2 regions of the Arthrobacter monumenti genome follow, and region 2 is predicted to be linked to the other one. Evidence: riboswitches for the same ligand, from Rfam matches in the RefSeq annotation. Region 2 holds a riboswitch; the other holds the start of a gene.
The links. A riboswitch is a leader RNA that binds a small molecule or an ion and turns the genes downstream of it on or off. The one in region 2 is predicted to bind cyclic di-AMP.
Positions count from the first base shown of each region.

Region 1: linked by a shared signal. The riboswitch ahead of ACX80B_RS15260 (C40 family peptidase) and the one ahead of ACX80B_RS04940 (hypothetical protein) in region 2 are both predicted to bind cyclic di-AMP.

Region 1 is NZ_JBTNCY010000010.1:36,534-43,756, reverse strand. Features, by position in the region: gene ACX80B_RS15270 (metal-dependent transcriptional regulator) at 99-794, shown strand; cyclic di-AMP (ydaO/yuaA leader) riboswitch at 888-1,132, shown strand; gene ACX80B_RS15265 (M23 family metallopeptidase) at 1,184-1,972, shown strand; cyclic di-AMP (ydaO/yuaA leader) riboswitch at 2,113-2,303, shown strand; gene ACX80B_RS15260 (C40 family peptidase) at 2,363-3,295, shown strand; cyclic di-AMP (ydaO/yuaA leader) riboswitch at 3,627-3,819, shown strand; gene ACX80B_RS15255 (C40 family peptidase) at 3,824-4,621, shown strand; gene ACX80B_RS15250 (NlpC/P60 family protein) at 4,725-5,585, shown strand; gene ACX80B_RS15245 (HNH endonuclease) at 5,844-6,338, shown strand; gene mobA (molybdenum cofactor guanylyltransferase) at 6,344-6,988, shown strand; gene ACX80B_RS15235 (DUF6457 domain-containing protein) at 7,036-7,223, shown strand, end outside.
Region 2 is NZ_JBTNCY010000003.1:44,862-52,084, forward strand. Features, by position in the region: gene ACX80B_RS04935 (M23 family metallopeptidase) at 12-818, opposite strand; cyclic di-AMP (ydaO/yuaA leader) riboswitch at 873-1,072, opposite strand; gene ACX80B_RS04940 (hypothetical protein) at 1,262-2,527, opposite strand; cyclic di-AMP (ydaO/yuaA leader) riboswitch at 2,533-2,732, opposite strand; gene ACX80B_RS04945 (metal-sensitive transcriptional regulator) at 2,901-3,293, shown strand; gene ACX80B_RS04950 (heavy-metal-associated domain-containing protein) at 3,296-3,517, shown strand; gene ACX80B_RS04955 (heavy metal translocating P-type ATPase) at 3,524-5,830, shown strand; gene ACX80B_RS04960 (EamA family transporter) at 5,843-6,832, opposite strand; gene ACX80B_RS04965 (CGNR zinc finger domain-containing protein) at 6,927-7,223, shown strand, end outside.

The sequences.
Region 1 (7,223 bases), on a different contig from region 2:
CGCCGCATCCACACTGTTCGCGCAATTATCTGTACTCTGTCCAAATAAGCTAATGTAGGGGGCAAGTCTTTTTTCTGGCAGCGTCCAAGGAGCCCTCTGTGACCGATCTGATCGATACTACCGAAATGTATCTGCGGACCATCCTTGAGCTGGAGGAAGAGGGCATCATCGCCTTGCGTGCCCGCATCGCCGAACGCCTCCGCCATTCCGGCCCCACTGTCTCCCAAACGATCGGCCGGATGGAACGCGACGGCCTGGTGGTCGTGACCGGCGACCGCCACCTTGAGCTAACCGAACAGGGCCGCGGCCGCGCCGTCGGCGTCATGCGCAAACACCGGCTCGCCGAACGACTTCTCTTTGACGTGATCGGTCTGGACTGGGCCTATGTCCACGATGAGGCCTGTCGCTGGGAGCACGTCATGAGTGAGCGGGTTGAACGGCGGCTCTACGACTTACTCGAGCGGCCCACCGAGTCTCCGTACGGCAATCCCATTCCGGGTCTCGAGGCCCTCGGCGGGCAAACGGCCGGCGCGTTTTCGGATGGTGTCATCACCCTGTTGGACGCCATGCCGCGCTATACGCCGGAGTCCAAGGTGGTCATCTGCCGGCTCTCCGAGCCCATCCAGGTGGAGCCGGAACTCTTGGGGCAACTCGACGACGGCGGCCTGCACCCGGGTGCCGAAATCACCCTGCAGCGGGCCGGCGACTACATCTCCGTGCGCGTGCCGGGAATCGAGGGTGCACTGGAACTCCCTCCTGAAGTCGCCGCGCACATTTTCGTCTCCATGTCCTGACGGATTGTTATCCACAACACTCAATAACGGAAGTGTCTCTTTCGGATTTGAAGCCCTATAGTTGATCACTGGCGCTGATCCGTAAAGCGTCAGCTGATCTGTATGCCGAACCCTGCCGGCGGATCAGCTTCCAATCATTACGGCAGGGGCGGGGGACCCACCAATCGGTGCAGAACTGCGGATTCCAGCTGGAATCAGCAGGTGCATCTTGGGGTGAAGCCCGGCAGAACGCGCATCCTGAACCGCAAGGCGGTACTGGGCTGTGCGTTTAGCGCGGGCCGAGTCGCTCTCAGACTCGAATCCGACAGCTAACTCCGCAGGCCGGTACGAGAGGAACAGCTTTGTCGAGGCATAAGCTACACGGGCGCCGCCGCGCGTCCGCTTCCGTTGTGGAGTCGCGCCCTAGGGATGCCCATCGCGCTGCACGGCGCAACCGGAACCAGCTGGGACAAATCTCTTTGGCGGCCACCCAGGCCATGGGTGGCGTGGGGCAGAAGGCGGCCATCGTCGTCGCCGCTTCCGGGCTGGCAATGGCAGTGGCGGTTCCGACGGCGACAGTGACCGCCGCCGGTGAGCCGGCAGAAGCGCAGAGAGCACAGAAGACACTGACGGCATCCGCTGCCGCAACCACATCGCCGGATTCGAATGGAGTATCCACGGTAAAGGCTTCCGACAACGCCACCGTTTCCTTCGTCCGTTCCGATGTCACCAGCAGTTTTGATCCCGAGAAAAAACTGGCCAGCGTGATGACCGCGGCCGCAGGCGAAGCCGAACCGGCCGCTTCCGAGGGAAGCCTCGACATGCCCGTACCAGCTTCGAATATGACCTCCAGTTTTGGTTACCGGACAAGTCCAATCACCGGTTTTGCCGGGGAAATGCATACCGGCCAGGACTTCGGCATTGCCTGCGGTACTGAGGTTGCCGCGGCAGCCGAGGGCGTCGTCAAGGAAGCGGGTTGGCACCCCTTCGGCGGCGGTAACCGCATCGTCGTCGACCACGGCGGTGGACTCGAAACCACCTATAACCATCTCTCCTCTATTGCTGTCTCCGCTGGCCAGTCCGTTTCCCGCGGGCAGACCGTCGGAGTGAGCGGTACCACCGGAGCGTCCACCGGGTGTCACCTGCATTTTGAAGTCGTGGTCAACGGGCAGACTGTCGACCCACTTGGATGGCTGTAACCGGGCGGAGCGCATAGCACCGCGGTGGGGCGAAACGCCGCGAATCGGCGTGTCGTGACCGAAGTGTGACAAGTTACCGTTCCGTGATGTAGGCTGATCCGCGTGCCGGCTTCCAGTAGCGTCGGCGCCCTTGGACAGATTGCCTAACCCTGTCACTGTCGCAAGGTCCGTTCGCAACAGCATCTGACAGGGGCGGGGGAACCAAATAGCGGGCTTCGTCAGAAGTCCTTGGGGTTAAGACGCATAGGTAGCGTGCACGTTGTAGTGCGCCTATACGTCCGGGTGGCTCCCATCCGAACCCGACAGCTAACTCCGTAGGCATTGGGAGAGGCAATCAACGTGTCCAAAAATCCTAACCTTGCTCGCCACCGCGCGACTCCGGTCAGCCCCATGAAGTCCGTTTCCAAAGCGGTCTCCTCCAATGCAGGCGCCATCGGCCGTCCGGTAGCAGTGGTTGCTGCCGCATCCGGCATGATGTTCGGCCTTGCCGTTCCGGCAAATGCCGCTGAGCACACCGTCAAGTCGGGCGACACGCTCAGCGAAATCGCCGCTCAGCATGACGTCAGCGTTGAGTCACTGTTCTCGCTGAACGGACTCGGTGCAAACTCGGTCATCTATCCCGGCGACAGCATTGAGTTCTCAGGTTCGGCAGTGGCTTCCACCAGCGCTTCCACCTCGGGCTCCTACACCGTGAAGTCCGGTGACACGCTGGGAAAGATCGCTGCAGCCAATAACGTCAGCCTGCAGACAGTCTTCTCGCTCAACGGCCTCGGATGGAACTCCGTCATTTACCCGGGCGATACTATTAAGCTGGCGGGCAACCCGGCTCCGGCACCTGCACCTGCTCCGGCACCCGCCCAGGCGGCTGCTCCGGCACCGGCACCTGCTCCCGCTCCGGCCCCTGCGCCGGCGCCGGCTCCGGCCGCACCGGATAACACCACCGGATTGAGCACGGCCTCCAGCGGAGGGGTTCAGGCGCTTGGAGCGTCCGTCTCCACCGCAGGAATCGCCGGCACCGCCCAGTCCATGGTTGGTTCGCCGTACGTCTACGGTGGCACCAGCCCGAGCGCCGGCTGGGACTGCTCAGGCTTCGTTCAGTGGGTCTACGCCCAGAACGGCATTGACCTGCCGCGTACCTACCAGTGGCACTCCATGACGCCGACCAGCAACCCGCAGCCGGGTGACGTTGTCGTCCAGAACGGTGGAAGCCACGTCGGCATCTACATCGGTGGCGGCAAGATGGTCAGCGCTTTGAACCCGAGCCAGGGCACTCTCGTCCATGACGTTAGCGCCATGTCGGTGATGGGCTTCTACACCATGTAAGACAGCCTTCACAGGCAGGAACCGGTCCGCCGGAACCTTCTCGAATGCACCGTCGGATTTGTCCGGCGGTGCATTCGGCTTTAAGGCGCAACATGCCCGGGATGCGCCGACACGGAGATAATGTCCGATTTATTTTTTTAGCCCACTCCTGCCACGGTATCCGCCCTCTGACCAGCGGTTACTCCCGGCCGACCTGAGGGCAGCCGTTACCGGGATGTATCGAAATGACACCTCCCCGTGACCTCAGCGTGACATCGATCTCGAACTGGGGTACCGTCTTACTCGTGCCAATTTCCAGAGGGGTTTGGCACCCTTGGACAGATTGCCTAACTCTGCCACTGTGCCAAGGTCCATTCGCAACTTATTCGTCTGGCAGAGGCGGGGGAACCATTATCGGGCTTCGCAAGAAGTCCTAGGGGTTAAGCCGTACCGGCGTCACGAGGAATTTTTCCCTTGATGCCGTGCGGCCGGGTGACTCCCATCCGAATCCGACAGCTCACCCCGCAGGCTATGGGAGAGGCTACAGACGTGTCTTCAAGCTCTACTTTGGGCCGCCATCGTGCTGCCCGGGTGCGCAGTAATCCGCTTGCGGTAATCTCGCAGGCAGTGTCATCCAACGCCGGATCCATGGGCCGCCAGGCAGCCGTTATCGCCGCAGCTTCGGGTCTGGTCCTGACCGTTGGAGTGCCGGCGCAGGCTTCCGGCGCCGAGCGCGAAGCGAACGCCTTCACCGCTGTCACCGCAGCCCAGCCGGAGACCGTGGACGTCAGCGTCCCGGCCGATGCCAGGATTTCCTTCGAGCGTGCCTCCGTCACTTCCGAAGCCGCTCCGGCAGCTCCCGCCGCCCCCGTCGAGGTGAGCGTCCAGTCCACCGAAACCGCAGAACCAGCCGCCGCCATCGACGTCGAAGCGCCTGCTCCTGTTGCGGAACCCGTGGTGGAAGAGGCTCCCAAGCCTGAGCCCAAGCCCGATCCCGCTGCAGCCGTTTCGGCCGGTAACTCGAGCGTTGCCGGCGCGGCCTACGCCGGAGTCGGCAACCCATACGTCTACGGCGGAACCAGCCCGAGCGCCGGCTGGGACTGCTCCGGTTTCGTGCAGTGGGCCTACGCCCAGGCAGGCCTGAGCATTCCCCGCACCAACCAGTGGTCGGTCATGACTCCCACCAGCAACCCGAAGCCGGGCGACCTGGTGGTGCAGAGTGGTGGCTCACATGTCGGTATCTACGTCGGCAATGGCCAGATGATCTCGGCCCTGAACCCCAGCGACGGCACCCAGCTCCACTCGGTCAGCGCCATGCCGGTCTCGGGTTTCTACACCCTCCCGTAGGGCCCCAAAAGCTTCGACGGGAACGGTGGCCCGCTGCAATTCCACCGCCATTAGTATCCGCAGGCTGTGACCAGCTAGAAATCGAAAGAGAGCGCATTCCACAATGTCGACCAGCGCAACCATTGCCCGCCACCGGGCACCGGCCCAACCCACCGCACTGAGCAGCATCGCCAAGGCGGTCAGCTCCAACGCCGGCAGCATGGGCCGCCAGGCCGCTGTCGTCGCTGCTGCATCCGGAATGGTCCTAGTCACCGGCGTTTCCGCGACCGCTGCCCAGGGAGACATCAACCGCGAGGCTTCGGCGGCTTCGGAACTGCAGATCCAGACCGCTTCCGCCATCCAGGTGAACGCTCCCGCTGCCGCGAAGATCTCCTTCGACCGTCCGGATGTCCGCTCGGCCCCCGCTCCGGTCGTGGAAGCACCGGAACCGGTTGTTGCCCCGCAGTCCAACGACGTCGAGCCCGTCGTCGCGGAACCCGTGGAGACCCCGGCGCCGGCTCCTGCACCAGCACCAGCACCTGCCCAGAGCGAGCCTGCGCCCGCTGCCACCGCAGACACGGCAAGCACCGCTTCCACGCAGCCCGCCGCCAAGTCGACGCCGGAGCCCGCGCAGCAGAAGGCTCCTTCCTCCAGCGGAGTTGCCGCGGGGATTGCCTCCGCTGCGTACGCGCAGCTCGGCGTGAGCCAGGACTGCACCATGCTGGTCACCAACGCCCTCGCCGCCGTCGGCATCAACCACCACGGCTGGCCGGACTCCTACTTCTCCCTCGGCACCCAGGTCAGCGCCTCGCAGGCCCAGCCGGGTGACCTGGTCTACTACGCGGACGGCGGCATGGGCATGGCCCACATCGCGGTCTACGTCGGGAACGGCCAGGCCGTCCATGGCGGCTGGGAAGGCGGCAAGACCGTTCTGGCTTCCGTCAATGTCGGCTCCGGCCCGGTTTACATTCACGTGAACGGCTAATTCCACCGGATCCCGTCCTGACCGGACAGTATTAAAGGCAAAGGCTCCCGCTGCGGCGGGGGCCTTTCGTCGTTTCTCCGATGGCTCGCGGCGGCCCCCGTCGCCGCTTCCGCCGGGCCTCGGTCGTGCCGCAGCGGTGAATAACTGGCACACCGGGTCAGATCTCGTTTACTCTTGGCTTGTTGATCCAAGACCCGCGGGCACTGAACCGGCACAACCGGTGCAGTGGCCGCAGGTCCGGCGCGAAGAGGTATGTGCATGCGCACACTCGTTCTCAATGCTGGATATGAGCCGCTGGCGGTTGTCACCTTCCGCCGGGCGATCGTTCTTGTGCTCGGCGGCAAGGCGAGCATTATTGCCGAGGCAGGCGATCCCGTTGTGGGGCCCAACGAAATCCTGGCCCGGCCTTCCGTCATCCTGCTCAATCGCTACGTGAAGGTTCCCTACCGCGAAGGTGCCCCGGTAACGCGCCGCGGAGTCCTCCGCCGGGACAACCACCTCTGCGGCTACTGCGGCAAGCCGGCCAGCACCATTGACCACATTGTTCCCAAGTCGCGCGGCGGAGCCGAAACCTGGGAGAACCTCGTCGCCTGCTGCCTGCGCTGCAATAATGCCAAAGACGATCACACTCTCCGCGAGATGGGATGGGAGCTGCGGGTGCTTCCGAAACCCCCGCGCGGATCCCGCTGGCGGATCAAGGAGCTCGAACGGCCGGCTCCACAATGGACGGAATTCCTTAATAATGCAGCGTAGCCCCAATGCCGCGTAACCCCGTCGACAGCGTCGACTTCGACGCCATCATCCTGGCCGGGGGCCGTTCGTCCCGCCTTGGCGGCGTGGACAAGGCGTCGTTGATGTTCGACGGCGGCACGCTCCTTGCGCGCACCCTGGCCGCCGTCGAGGGGGCCGGCACCGTCGTCGTCGTTGGTCCCTTTTCTGCTGATGAGCTGCCGGAGGGCGTGCGGTGTGCCCGGGAGGATCCACCGTTTTCCGGTCCTGCCTCCGCCATCGCCGCGGGAGTGGATGCACTGGCCGGCAGCACTGCTGAATATACCGCCGTTTTGGCCTGCGATATGCCCTACGCCCGCACCGCCATGCAGTATCTCCTGACGGCAACCGCGTCGCTGGCCCGGACCGAAAAGGGCGCGGCGACCTCCGGTGCGGACGGTGTGATGGCGCAGGACGAAATGGGCAAGCTGCAGCCGCTCGCTGCACTGTATAAGAGGTCCGCGCTGACGGAGGCTGTGCGGCAGCGGCGCGAAGGCGGCGGCGTCACAGGGATGTCAGTCTTCCGGCTGGTTGCTAGTCTGCAGGTAGTGCCGGTCACCGTTGCCGCGCCCGCTACCCGCGACGTCGACACCTGGGACGATGCGCGGACGTTCGGCATCGACGGTCCGGCATAAGCTGTCCAGCAACCGGCAGCGGCTGTGCAAGCAAAAGGAGATGGGCCTTGACTGACCAGAAACAGATTCTTGAACCGTGGTGCCGGAAATTGATAGAAGCACTGGAACTGCAGGGACTCGAGGTCGATATTGACGAGGTGCTGGCCCTTGCCGGCGAGGCGGCGCATGCGGTGGTGCGGCCCGCGGCTCCGCTGACCACCTTCATTGTCGGTTATGCCGCCGGCTGTGCATCGGC
Region 2 (7,223 bases):
GCCGGGTTTTGTTACAGGAAGCCGAGAGGGTTTACCGTCTGGCCGCCCTCGACCACCTCGAAGTGCAGGTGGCAACCGGTGGAGGCGCCGGTCGAACCGACATTGCCTACGGACTCGCCCGCCTTAACTGACTCGCCCGCGCTAACCTTGATCGCCGCCATGTGGTTGTAGGTCGTCTTCAGACCGTCGTCGTGCTTGACCGTGACGCGGTTGCCGCCACCATACGGGTGCCAACCGGCCTGGACGACCTTGCCGTCAGCTGAACTCTTGACCGGGGTGCCGCAAGTCGCGGCGTAGTCCTGGCCGGAATGGAACTCGCTGGCAGCACCGGTGATGGGGCTGACGCGGTAGCCGAAGGACGATGTCGGCTTGAGGTACGCCAGCGGGGCCCCCAGGTCCTCGGACTTGGAAGAGGACTTCTGCTTTTCGTCCTTCTTCGCCTTTTCCTTGTCGGAATCCTTGCCCGCCAACGTGGATCCGGAAGCCTTGTCGTCAGAACCGCTCGAGGCCGGCTTCACGCTGGAACCCTTTTCCTCGTCGTCGTCCGCCATAGCTCCAGGTTTGAGGCTGTTCGGTGTGAAGTCGAGGCTTGCACCTGTCGAAGCGGTGACGGAACTGGCGACGCTCGAAACTGCTTCCAGCTGATCCTGACTTGCCTGCGATTGGGCCTGGGGAAAGGTAACCGCGGCGATCATGCCGGTTACGGCGAGCGCCAAGGCGCCCTTATGGACCCAGGATTGCGAAGACTTAGGTGCTGCTGATGCCGCGCTATGGCGGCCGGGCTGCCCCGAACGGCTGCTGGGAGCTGATTCGGACATAGGGGAAGTTGCGGGATCCGCTGCGCGGCGGCCCGCTGATTTATTGCGAAACAAAAAGGTCCTCTCAGACACCTGTGAAGTTAGCTGTCGGATTCGAGTTGAGACCAAACTCGGCCCTGCGCGGCAGCGGTCAGCTGTAGAAAGCCAAACCGATTGCGATGCCGCTGGCGGGCTTAACCCCAAGGCAGTCAGACTGCCGATGGTGGTTCCTCCACCCCTGTCATCAATACGAACGGAACTGGTCCGCTGACAGGATTCGGTGGACGGACCAGGGGCGCCGGACAAAAACGGCGATAGACAAGACTAAACAGATGAAAGTCGTAGTTACAATTTCGTTACCCGGTTTGTGGCGAGTCTCACGGCACAGGAGGCGTGTCGAAACAGGAGATTTTCCGGAACAGGCCATAGGTGGGCGTCTAGTTAGTTGTTCCCGTAGTGGTAGGTCAGTCTTGTCCGCCGCGGTTGTCCGGGTTGGTTTCGTCGCGGTTGTCCCAGCCGGCGCTGTCGCCGTCGCTCCAGCCGTCTCCGTCGTAGCCATCCCAGCTGTCCCGATCAGTTCCGTCCGTCGACTCCGGGCTGGAGGTGGTGGGTTCCGGACTCGGTTCCACGGTTTTCAGGCTGGTGCTTGAGGGCTCGGGGGTGGAGGTGGTGGTCGGAGCCGGGTTCGGACTAGCGGTGGTCGGCGCCGGGCTCGGACTGGAGGTGGTCGGCGCCGGGCTCGGACCAGTGGGCTCCGGGCTGGGGCTGGTGGGCTCCGGGCTGGGGCTGGTGGGCTCCGCCGTCGATGCCTGCGATGTCCCGGCAGCCTCGGCAGGAGCCGTCGCCTGCGAAGATTCGCCACTCTCAGTGGGAGCGGCAGCCGGCGTAGTTTCAGCACTCCCGCTGGGGGTCGCAGCCGCAGTAGTCCCGTCACCCTTAGCGCTGGCCGGAGCCGGCGTCGCTTCCGTCTGTGTTTCTGAGCCAGAGGCCGAGGCCGACGCATCACCCGGGGTACTGTTCTGCGCCTCGATGCCGTCGCCATCGGACTCATCCGACGATACTGGACCGCTTGGCTCCGCTGGTTCCGGTGCTGGTGCTCCGGCTGAATCCAGCGCCGCCTGCGTAGTTAAATCGCCTACCGGCCGTTGCGTGGATTGAAATTCTGCAGTACTTCCCCCTGCGGCCTTCAAACTGCCTGCGGCCGGGGCATTGCCAGCAGCACCGCTGGCGACGACGCTTCCGGAACCATCGGCAGCAACAATGTTGTCGGCGCCGGAGTTGCCGTTGATGACAGTGCCGTCATTGCTGGCGAAAAGCGCTTCGCCGCTGCTGGCCTTGCTGGCGAAGAGTCCGTCACCGGAGCCGCCGTCAACCTCATCCCCGCCGAGGTAGCCGTGGATGACAGCGTCGGTGGTCAGCCAATCGGAATGGAAAGTTACATTTGCTGCGGTGGAGGCGGTGGGCGATTCGCCGACGTTCTGTGCCTGCGTCGTTCCATCGGCTGTTGGCGGCTGAATCTGCGATAGCGCGACGGCGACGACGATGCCGGTCACGGCGAGCGCAAGTGAGCCGTTGCGGACCCACGGGCTGGTTCCAGCCGCGGCGGGAACCGGCGCGGCTGCCCAGCGATGTCCAGGCAGTGGGGAGTGGTTGGAGCGCGGAACGAATGCCGCGCGTGCGGAGGAAGTGCCGGGAGCAGCCGCACGGCGGCCGGTGGGTTTACTGCGCATCAAACTGGTCCTCTCTCAAACACCTGCGAAGTTAGCTGTCGGATTCGGGTCGAGGAGACCCGGCCGCTGCGGCGGCGGTACGGCCGAACGGTGGCCGTACCGGTTGCGATGCCACTGCGGCTTCACCCCCAGGCAGTTGCGATGCTGCCGCTGGTGGTTCCTCCGCCCCTGCCATAACTATGAACGGGACCGGTCCGCTGACAGGGTTCGGTGTACGGACCGGCTGCACCCCTACAGGCGGTGCTGCCCCAGACTAAGCAGAAACGCTGCGAAGTTACAATTTCGTTATGCTTATCCACATACCCCTTGGGGGTACTTGACCTATACCCTGTGGGGGTATACCGTGAAAGAAGCATCAGCGAAAGAGGACACCATGAGCGCCACTGACCAAAGCCCTGCCGAAACCTTCACCGAGGCGGAATTGGACAGCCATGCAGGCATCAACCCCGTCACCGGGGACGCCCAGGAAAATCACGGTTACACGTCGGACAAAGACGCGTACCTGCGCCGGCTCAAGCGGATCGAAGGCCAGGTTCGAGGCATTGCGCGGATGATCGATGAGGACAAGTACTGCATCGATATCCTCACGCAGGTTTCCGCCATCAACAAGGCGCTGCATGCCGTCAGCATCGGACTACTCGAGGAGCACATTGCCCACTGCGTAGTCGGTGCGGCCACCGAATCACAGACCACCGGAGAATTCGCAAACATCGACGCCAAGGTCAAGGAAGCCTCGGACGCCATTTCACGCCTGCTAAGGAGCTAACAATGAACACCATCGTCAACATTTCCGGCATGACCTGCGGCCACTGCGTCGCCTCGGTAACGGAAGAGCTGAAGGAAATCGACGGCGTCGAGAACGTCGAAATCGACTTGAACAAGTCTGGAATCTCCACCACCACCATCACCTCGAGCAAGAAGCTGTCCGACGCCGAAATCGGCGAAGCCGTCGCGGAAGCCGGCTACCTCGTAGTGGCGAACGAAGCGTAAATATCCATGGCGATTGACACCGACACTGCCCTGTCCAAAAACGCCCGCGTGGTGGAGCTGGATATCGAGGGGATGACTTGTGCCTCCTGCGTCGGCCGGGTCGAACGTAAACTCGGCAAGCTCGAGGGCGTACAGGCGTCGGTCAATCTCCCGCTGGAATCCGCCCAGGTCACGGTCTCCGGCGACATCAGCGACCAACAGCTGATCGACGTCGTGCATGCAGCCGGCTATTCCGCCACACTGCATCAGCCTGAACCTGAGCACGACGACGGTGGGCACCGCGACGTTCCGGCATCGACGCTGAAACCCAGGCTCATTACCGCCGCACTGCTCACCGTGCCGATCTTCGTCATTTCGATGATTCCGGCCGCCCAATTTCCACACTGGGGTTGGGTTGCGGCCATCCTAAGCCTGCCGGTCGTGACGTGGTCAGCCTGGCCGTTCCACCGTGCGGCCGCCGTCAACGCCCGGCACTTCTCCTCCACTATGGACACGCTCGTCTCGATCGGCGTCGCGGCGGCCTTCCTGTTCTCCGCCTACGTGCTGATCAGCAATCCAATGGTGACCGCGCATACAGGTATGCCGATGTCGGCCCACGGACTCTACTTCGAGGTCGCCTCCGTCGTCACCACCTTCCTGCTGCTGGGGCGCTATCTCGAGGCCAACGCCAAGCACCGCAGCGGCGAAGCCCTCAAGGCCCTGCTGAACCTGGGCGCCAAGGACGCGTCCGTGCTCCGCGACGGCGTCGAGGTCAAGATCCCGTCGGGCCAGCTGGCTGCCGGCGATACGTTCGTTGTCCGTCCCGGCGAGAAGATCGCCACCGACGGCGTTGTCACGGACGGAAACAGCGCCGTCGACACTTCCCTGATCACAGGCGAATCGCTGCCCGTCGACGTCGCCCCCGGCGACACCGTGACCGGCGCGACCATCAACACCAGCGGACGCCTGCACGTCCGGGCCACGCGTGTTGGAAGCGACACCACACTGGCGCAAATGGCCAAACTGGTCAGCCAAGCGCAGAGCGGCAAGGCTCCCATCGCGCGGCTTGCCGACCGGATCAGCGCCGTCTTCGTACCCATAGTGCTTGCCATCGCGGTCTTGACCTTCGGTCTGTGGTTGCTCGCCGCCGCTCCGGGACTGGAATCAGGCGACGTGCAGGCCGCCTTCACCGCCGCCGTGGCAGTATTGGTTATCGCGTGCCCGTGCGCGTTGGGCTTGGCAACACCGACGGCGCTGCTGACCGGAACCGGCCGCGGAGCTCAGCTGGGCATCCTGATCAAGGGACCCCAGATCCTCGAAGATACCCGCTCGGTGGACACGCTCGTGCTGGACAAGACAGGAACCGTCACCAGCGGAGAGCTCTCCGTGACCGACGTCGTTCCGCTTGGCCCACTGCCTGTCGAAAAGGTCCTGCATCTGGCCGGCTCGGTGGAAAACGCCAGCGAACACCCCATCGCGCAGGCCATCGCTGACGCCGCCCGCAACGGTGAACTCCCCGACGATTCCGACGCCGGCTCCCGCACCGGGCAATCGGAACCGCCGGCGGAGATTCGGCTGTCCCCCGTCTCCGATTTCCACAGCGCTTCCGGTGGCGGGGTGCGCGGCACCGTCGATGGACATACCGTGGTGGCGGGCCGTGCAGGCTGGCTGACTGAGAACGGAATCGAGCTGACCGCCGGGCATGAGGACGTGCTCCGGAAGCAGCAAGACGCCGGCGCAACCGCCATTTGGGTCGCCGTGGACGGCCAGGTTGCCGGCATTATCAGCCTCAAGGACACGGTAAAGGATGGATCGGCCGCCGCCGTTGCCCGGCTGAAGGAACTCGGCCTGCGGCCCATCCTGCTGACCGGCGACAACTTGGCCGTCGCCGCCCAAGTGGCTGCCGCCGTCGGCATCGCTGCCGACGACGTCATGGCGGAGGTATTGCCCGCAGGCAAGGTCGAGACCGTGAAAAAGCTCCAGGCCGAAGGCCGGACGGTAGCCATGGCCGGCGACGGCGTGAACGACGCTCCCGCCCTTGCCCAGGCGGACCTCGGTATCGCGATGGGCAGCGGAACGGACGTTGCCATCGAGGCGGCCGACCTGACCGTGATGGGCAACGACCTGGGTAAAGTGGCGGAGTCGATCGAGTTGTCCCGCCGGACGCTCGGGACGATCAAGACCAACCTGTTCTGGGCGTTCTTCTACAATGCGATCGGCATCCCGATTGCGGCCTTCGGGTTGCTGAATCCGATGATCGCCGGCGCCGCAATGGCCTTCAGCTCGGTGCTGGTCGTCAGCAACAGCCTTCGACTGCGCCGCTTCGGCAAGTAACGGCAATCGATCTCAACGCGTGGAAGCTGATGCCGTTTCCCGGAGCGGCTCCTTCGAGGCGCCGGTGGTGAACTTACGCAGCCGGCGCAGTTCGTCGTACCGGACCAGCACGACGCCGGTGACAATCAACGAACCGCCGGCCAGCTGAATCAGACCGGGCAGTTCGCCCAGCATCAGCCAGGCCGCCAGAACTGCGAAGAGCACTTCGGTCAACGCAATGAAGGACGCCACCTGCGACCCCAGCCGCCGCACGGCAACCAGGCCGGTCAGGTAGGACGCCACGGCGCAGATCAGCACCAGTCCAAGCGCCGGAACGAGCCAGGAGACCTCGGCGCCGACCAGCACCACCCGGGTCGCCGCGAACTTCATCGGGAAGAGCCCGATCCAACCCGCGAGGAAGATTGCCGCCGTGCCGACCACGAGTCCGCCGCCCACCAACACCATTGGCGGCAGCGCGTCGTCGGAATGCGCGGACATCAGGAAAAATGCCGCCAGGCAGACGGCCGCCAGCAAGCCCCACATCACGCCGATCGGGCTGAGGGTGACGGAGCCGCCGAACAGATCAAGCACCAGCGCCAGTCCTGCCATCGCGATGACGGCACCCACTGCGGTCAGCGAACGCGGCGCCCTCTGCGTGCGCAGCCACAACCAGCCGACAATTAACACCGGCGCCAGGTACTCCAGCAGGAGCGCGACGCCGACGGAAAGGTGCTGGACGGCGTTGAAGTAGAAGAGCTGGCAGGCGGCGATCGGGACCAGCCCATAGGCGACGATCATCGGCCAGCCGCGCAGAAGCACCGACCAGCGTCCGCGGAGGGTCAGGAGGATCGGCACAACCAGCACCAATGCGGCGCCGCCGAGCCGGATTCCGACGGCCGCTCCCGGCGACCATCCGCTCTCCAACAGGGACTTGGCAAACGGTCCAGACACCCCGAAAGTTGCCGCGGAGACCAATGCCACGCCCAGTCCTGAACCAGTCAGGCGTGCCGGAATGTTCCTCATGTTCCCTCCCTTCACAGAGATCTCCCGCACTTGGTGTCAGGAGTGAAATCTATCTACACTAGTGACACAAAGGTAGCACACGTCAGGAGTCAATTTGCTTTTTGCTAATGACACAGAAGTCTCGCTGCGTTCGGTTGCGGCGTTGGTCAACACCCTCAACGACGACGGCGATCAACTTGCGGACCTCTCCGCGCTTGAAGACTTCGTGCAGCAAGAGGAATACACCGGCAGCCGCGCTCACGACCAGGCCGAGCTGGAGGCCGTCCGTGCTCTCCGCCCCCGTTTGCGGCAGGTCTGGACGGCAAGCGAGTCGGAGGCGGTGCAGATCGTGAATAAGGTGCTGGCCGAGGCGAATGCGCTCCCCCAGCTCGTTAAACACGACCATTGGGAC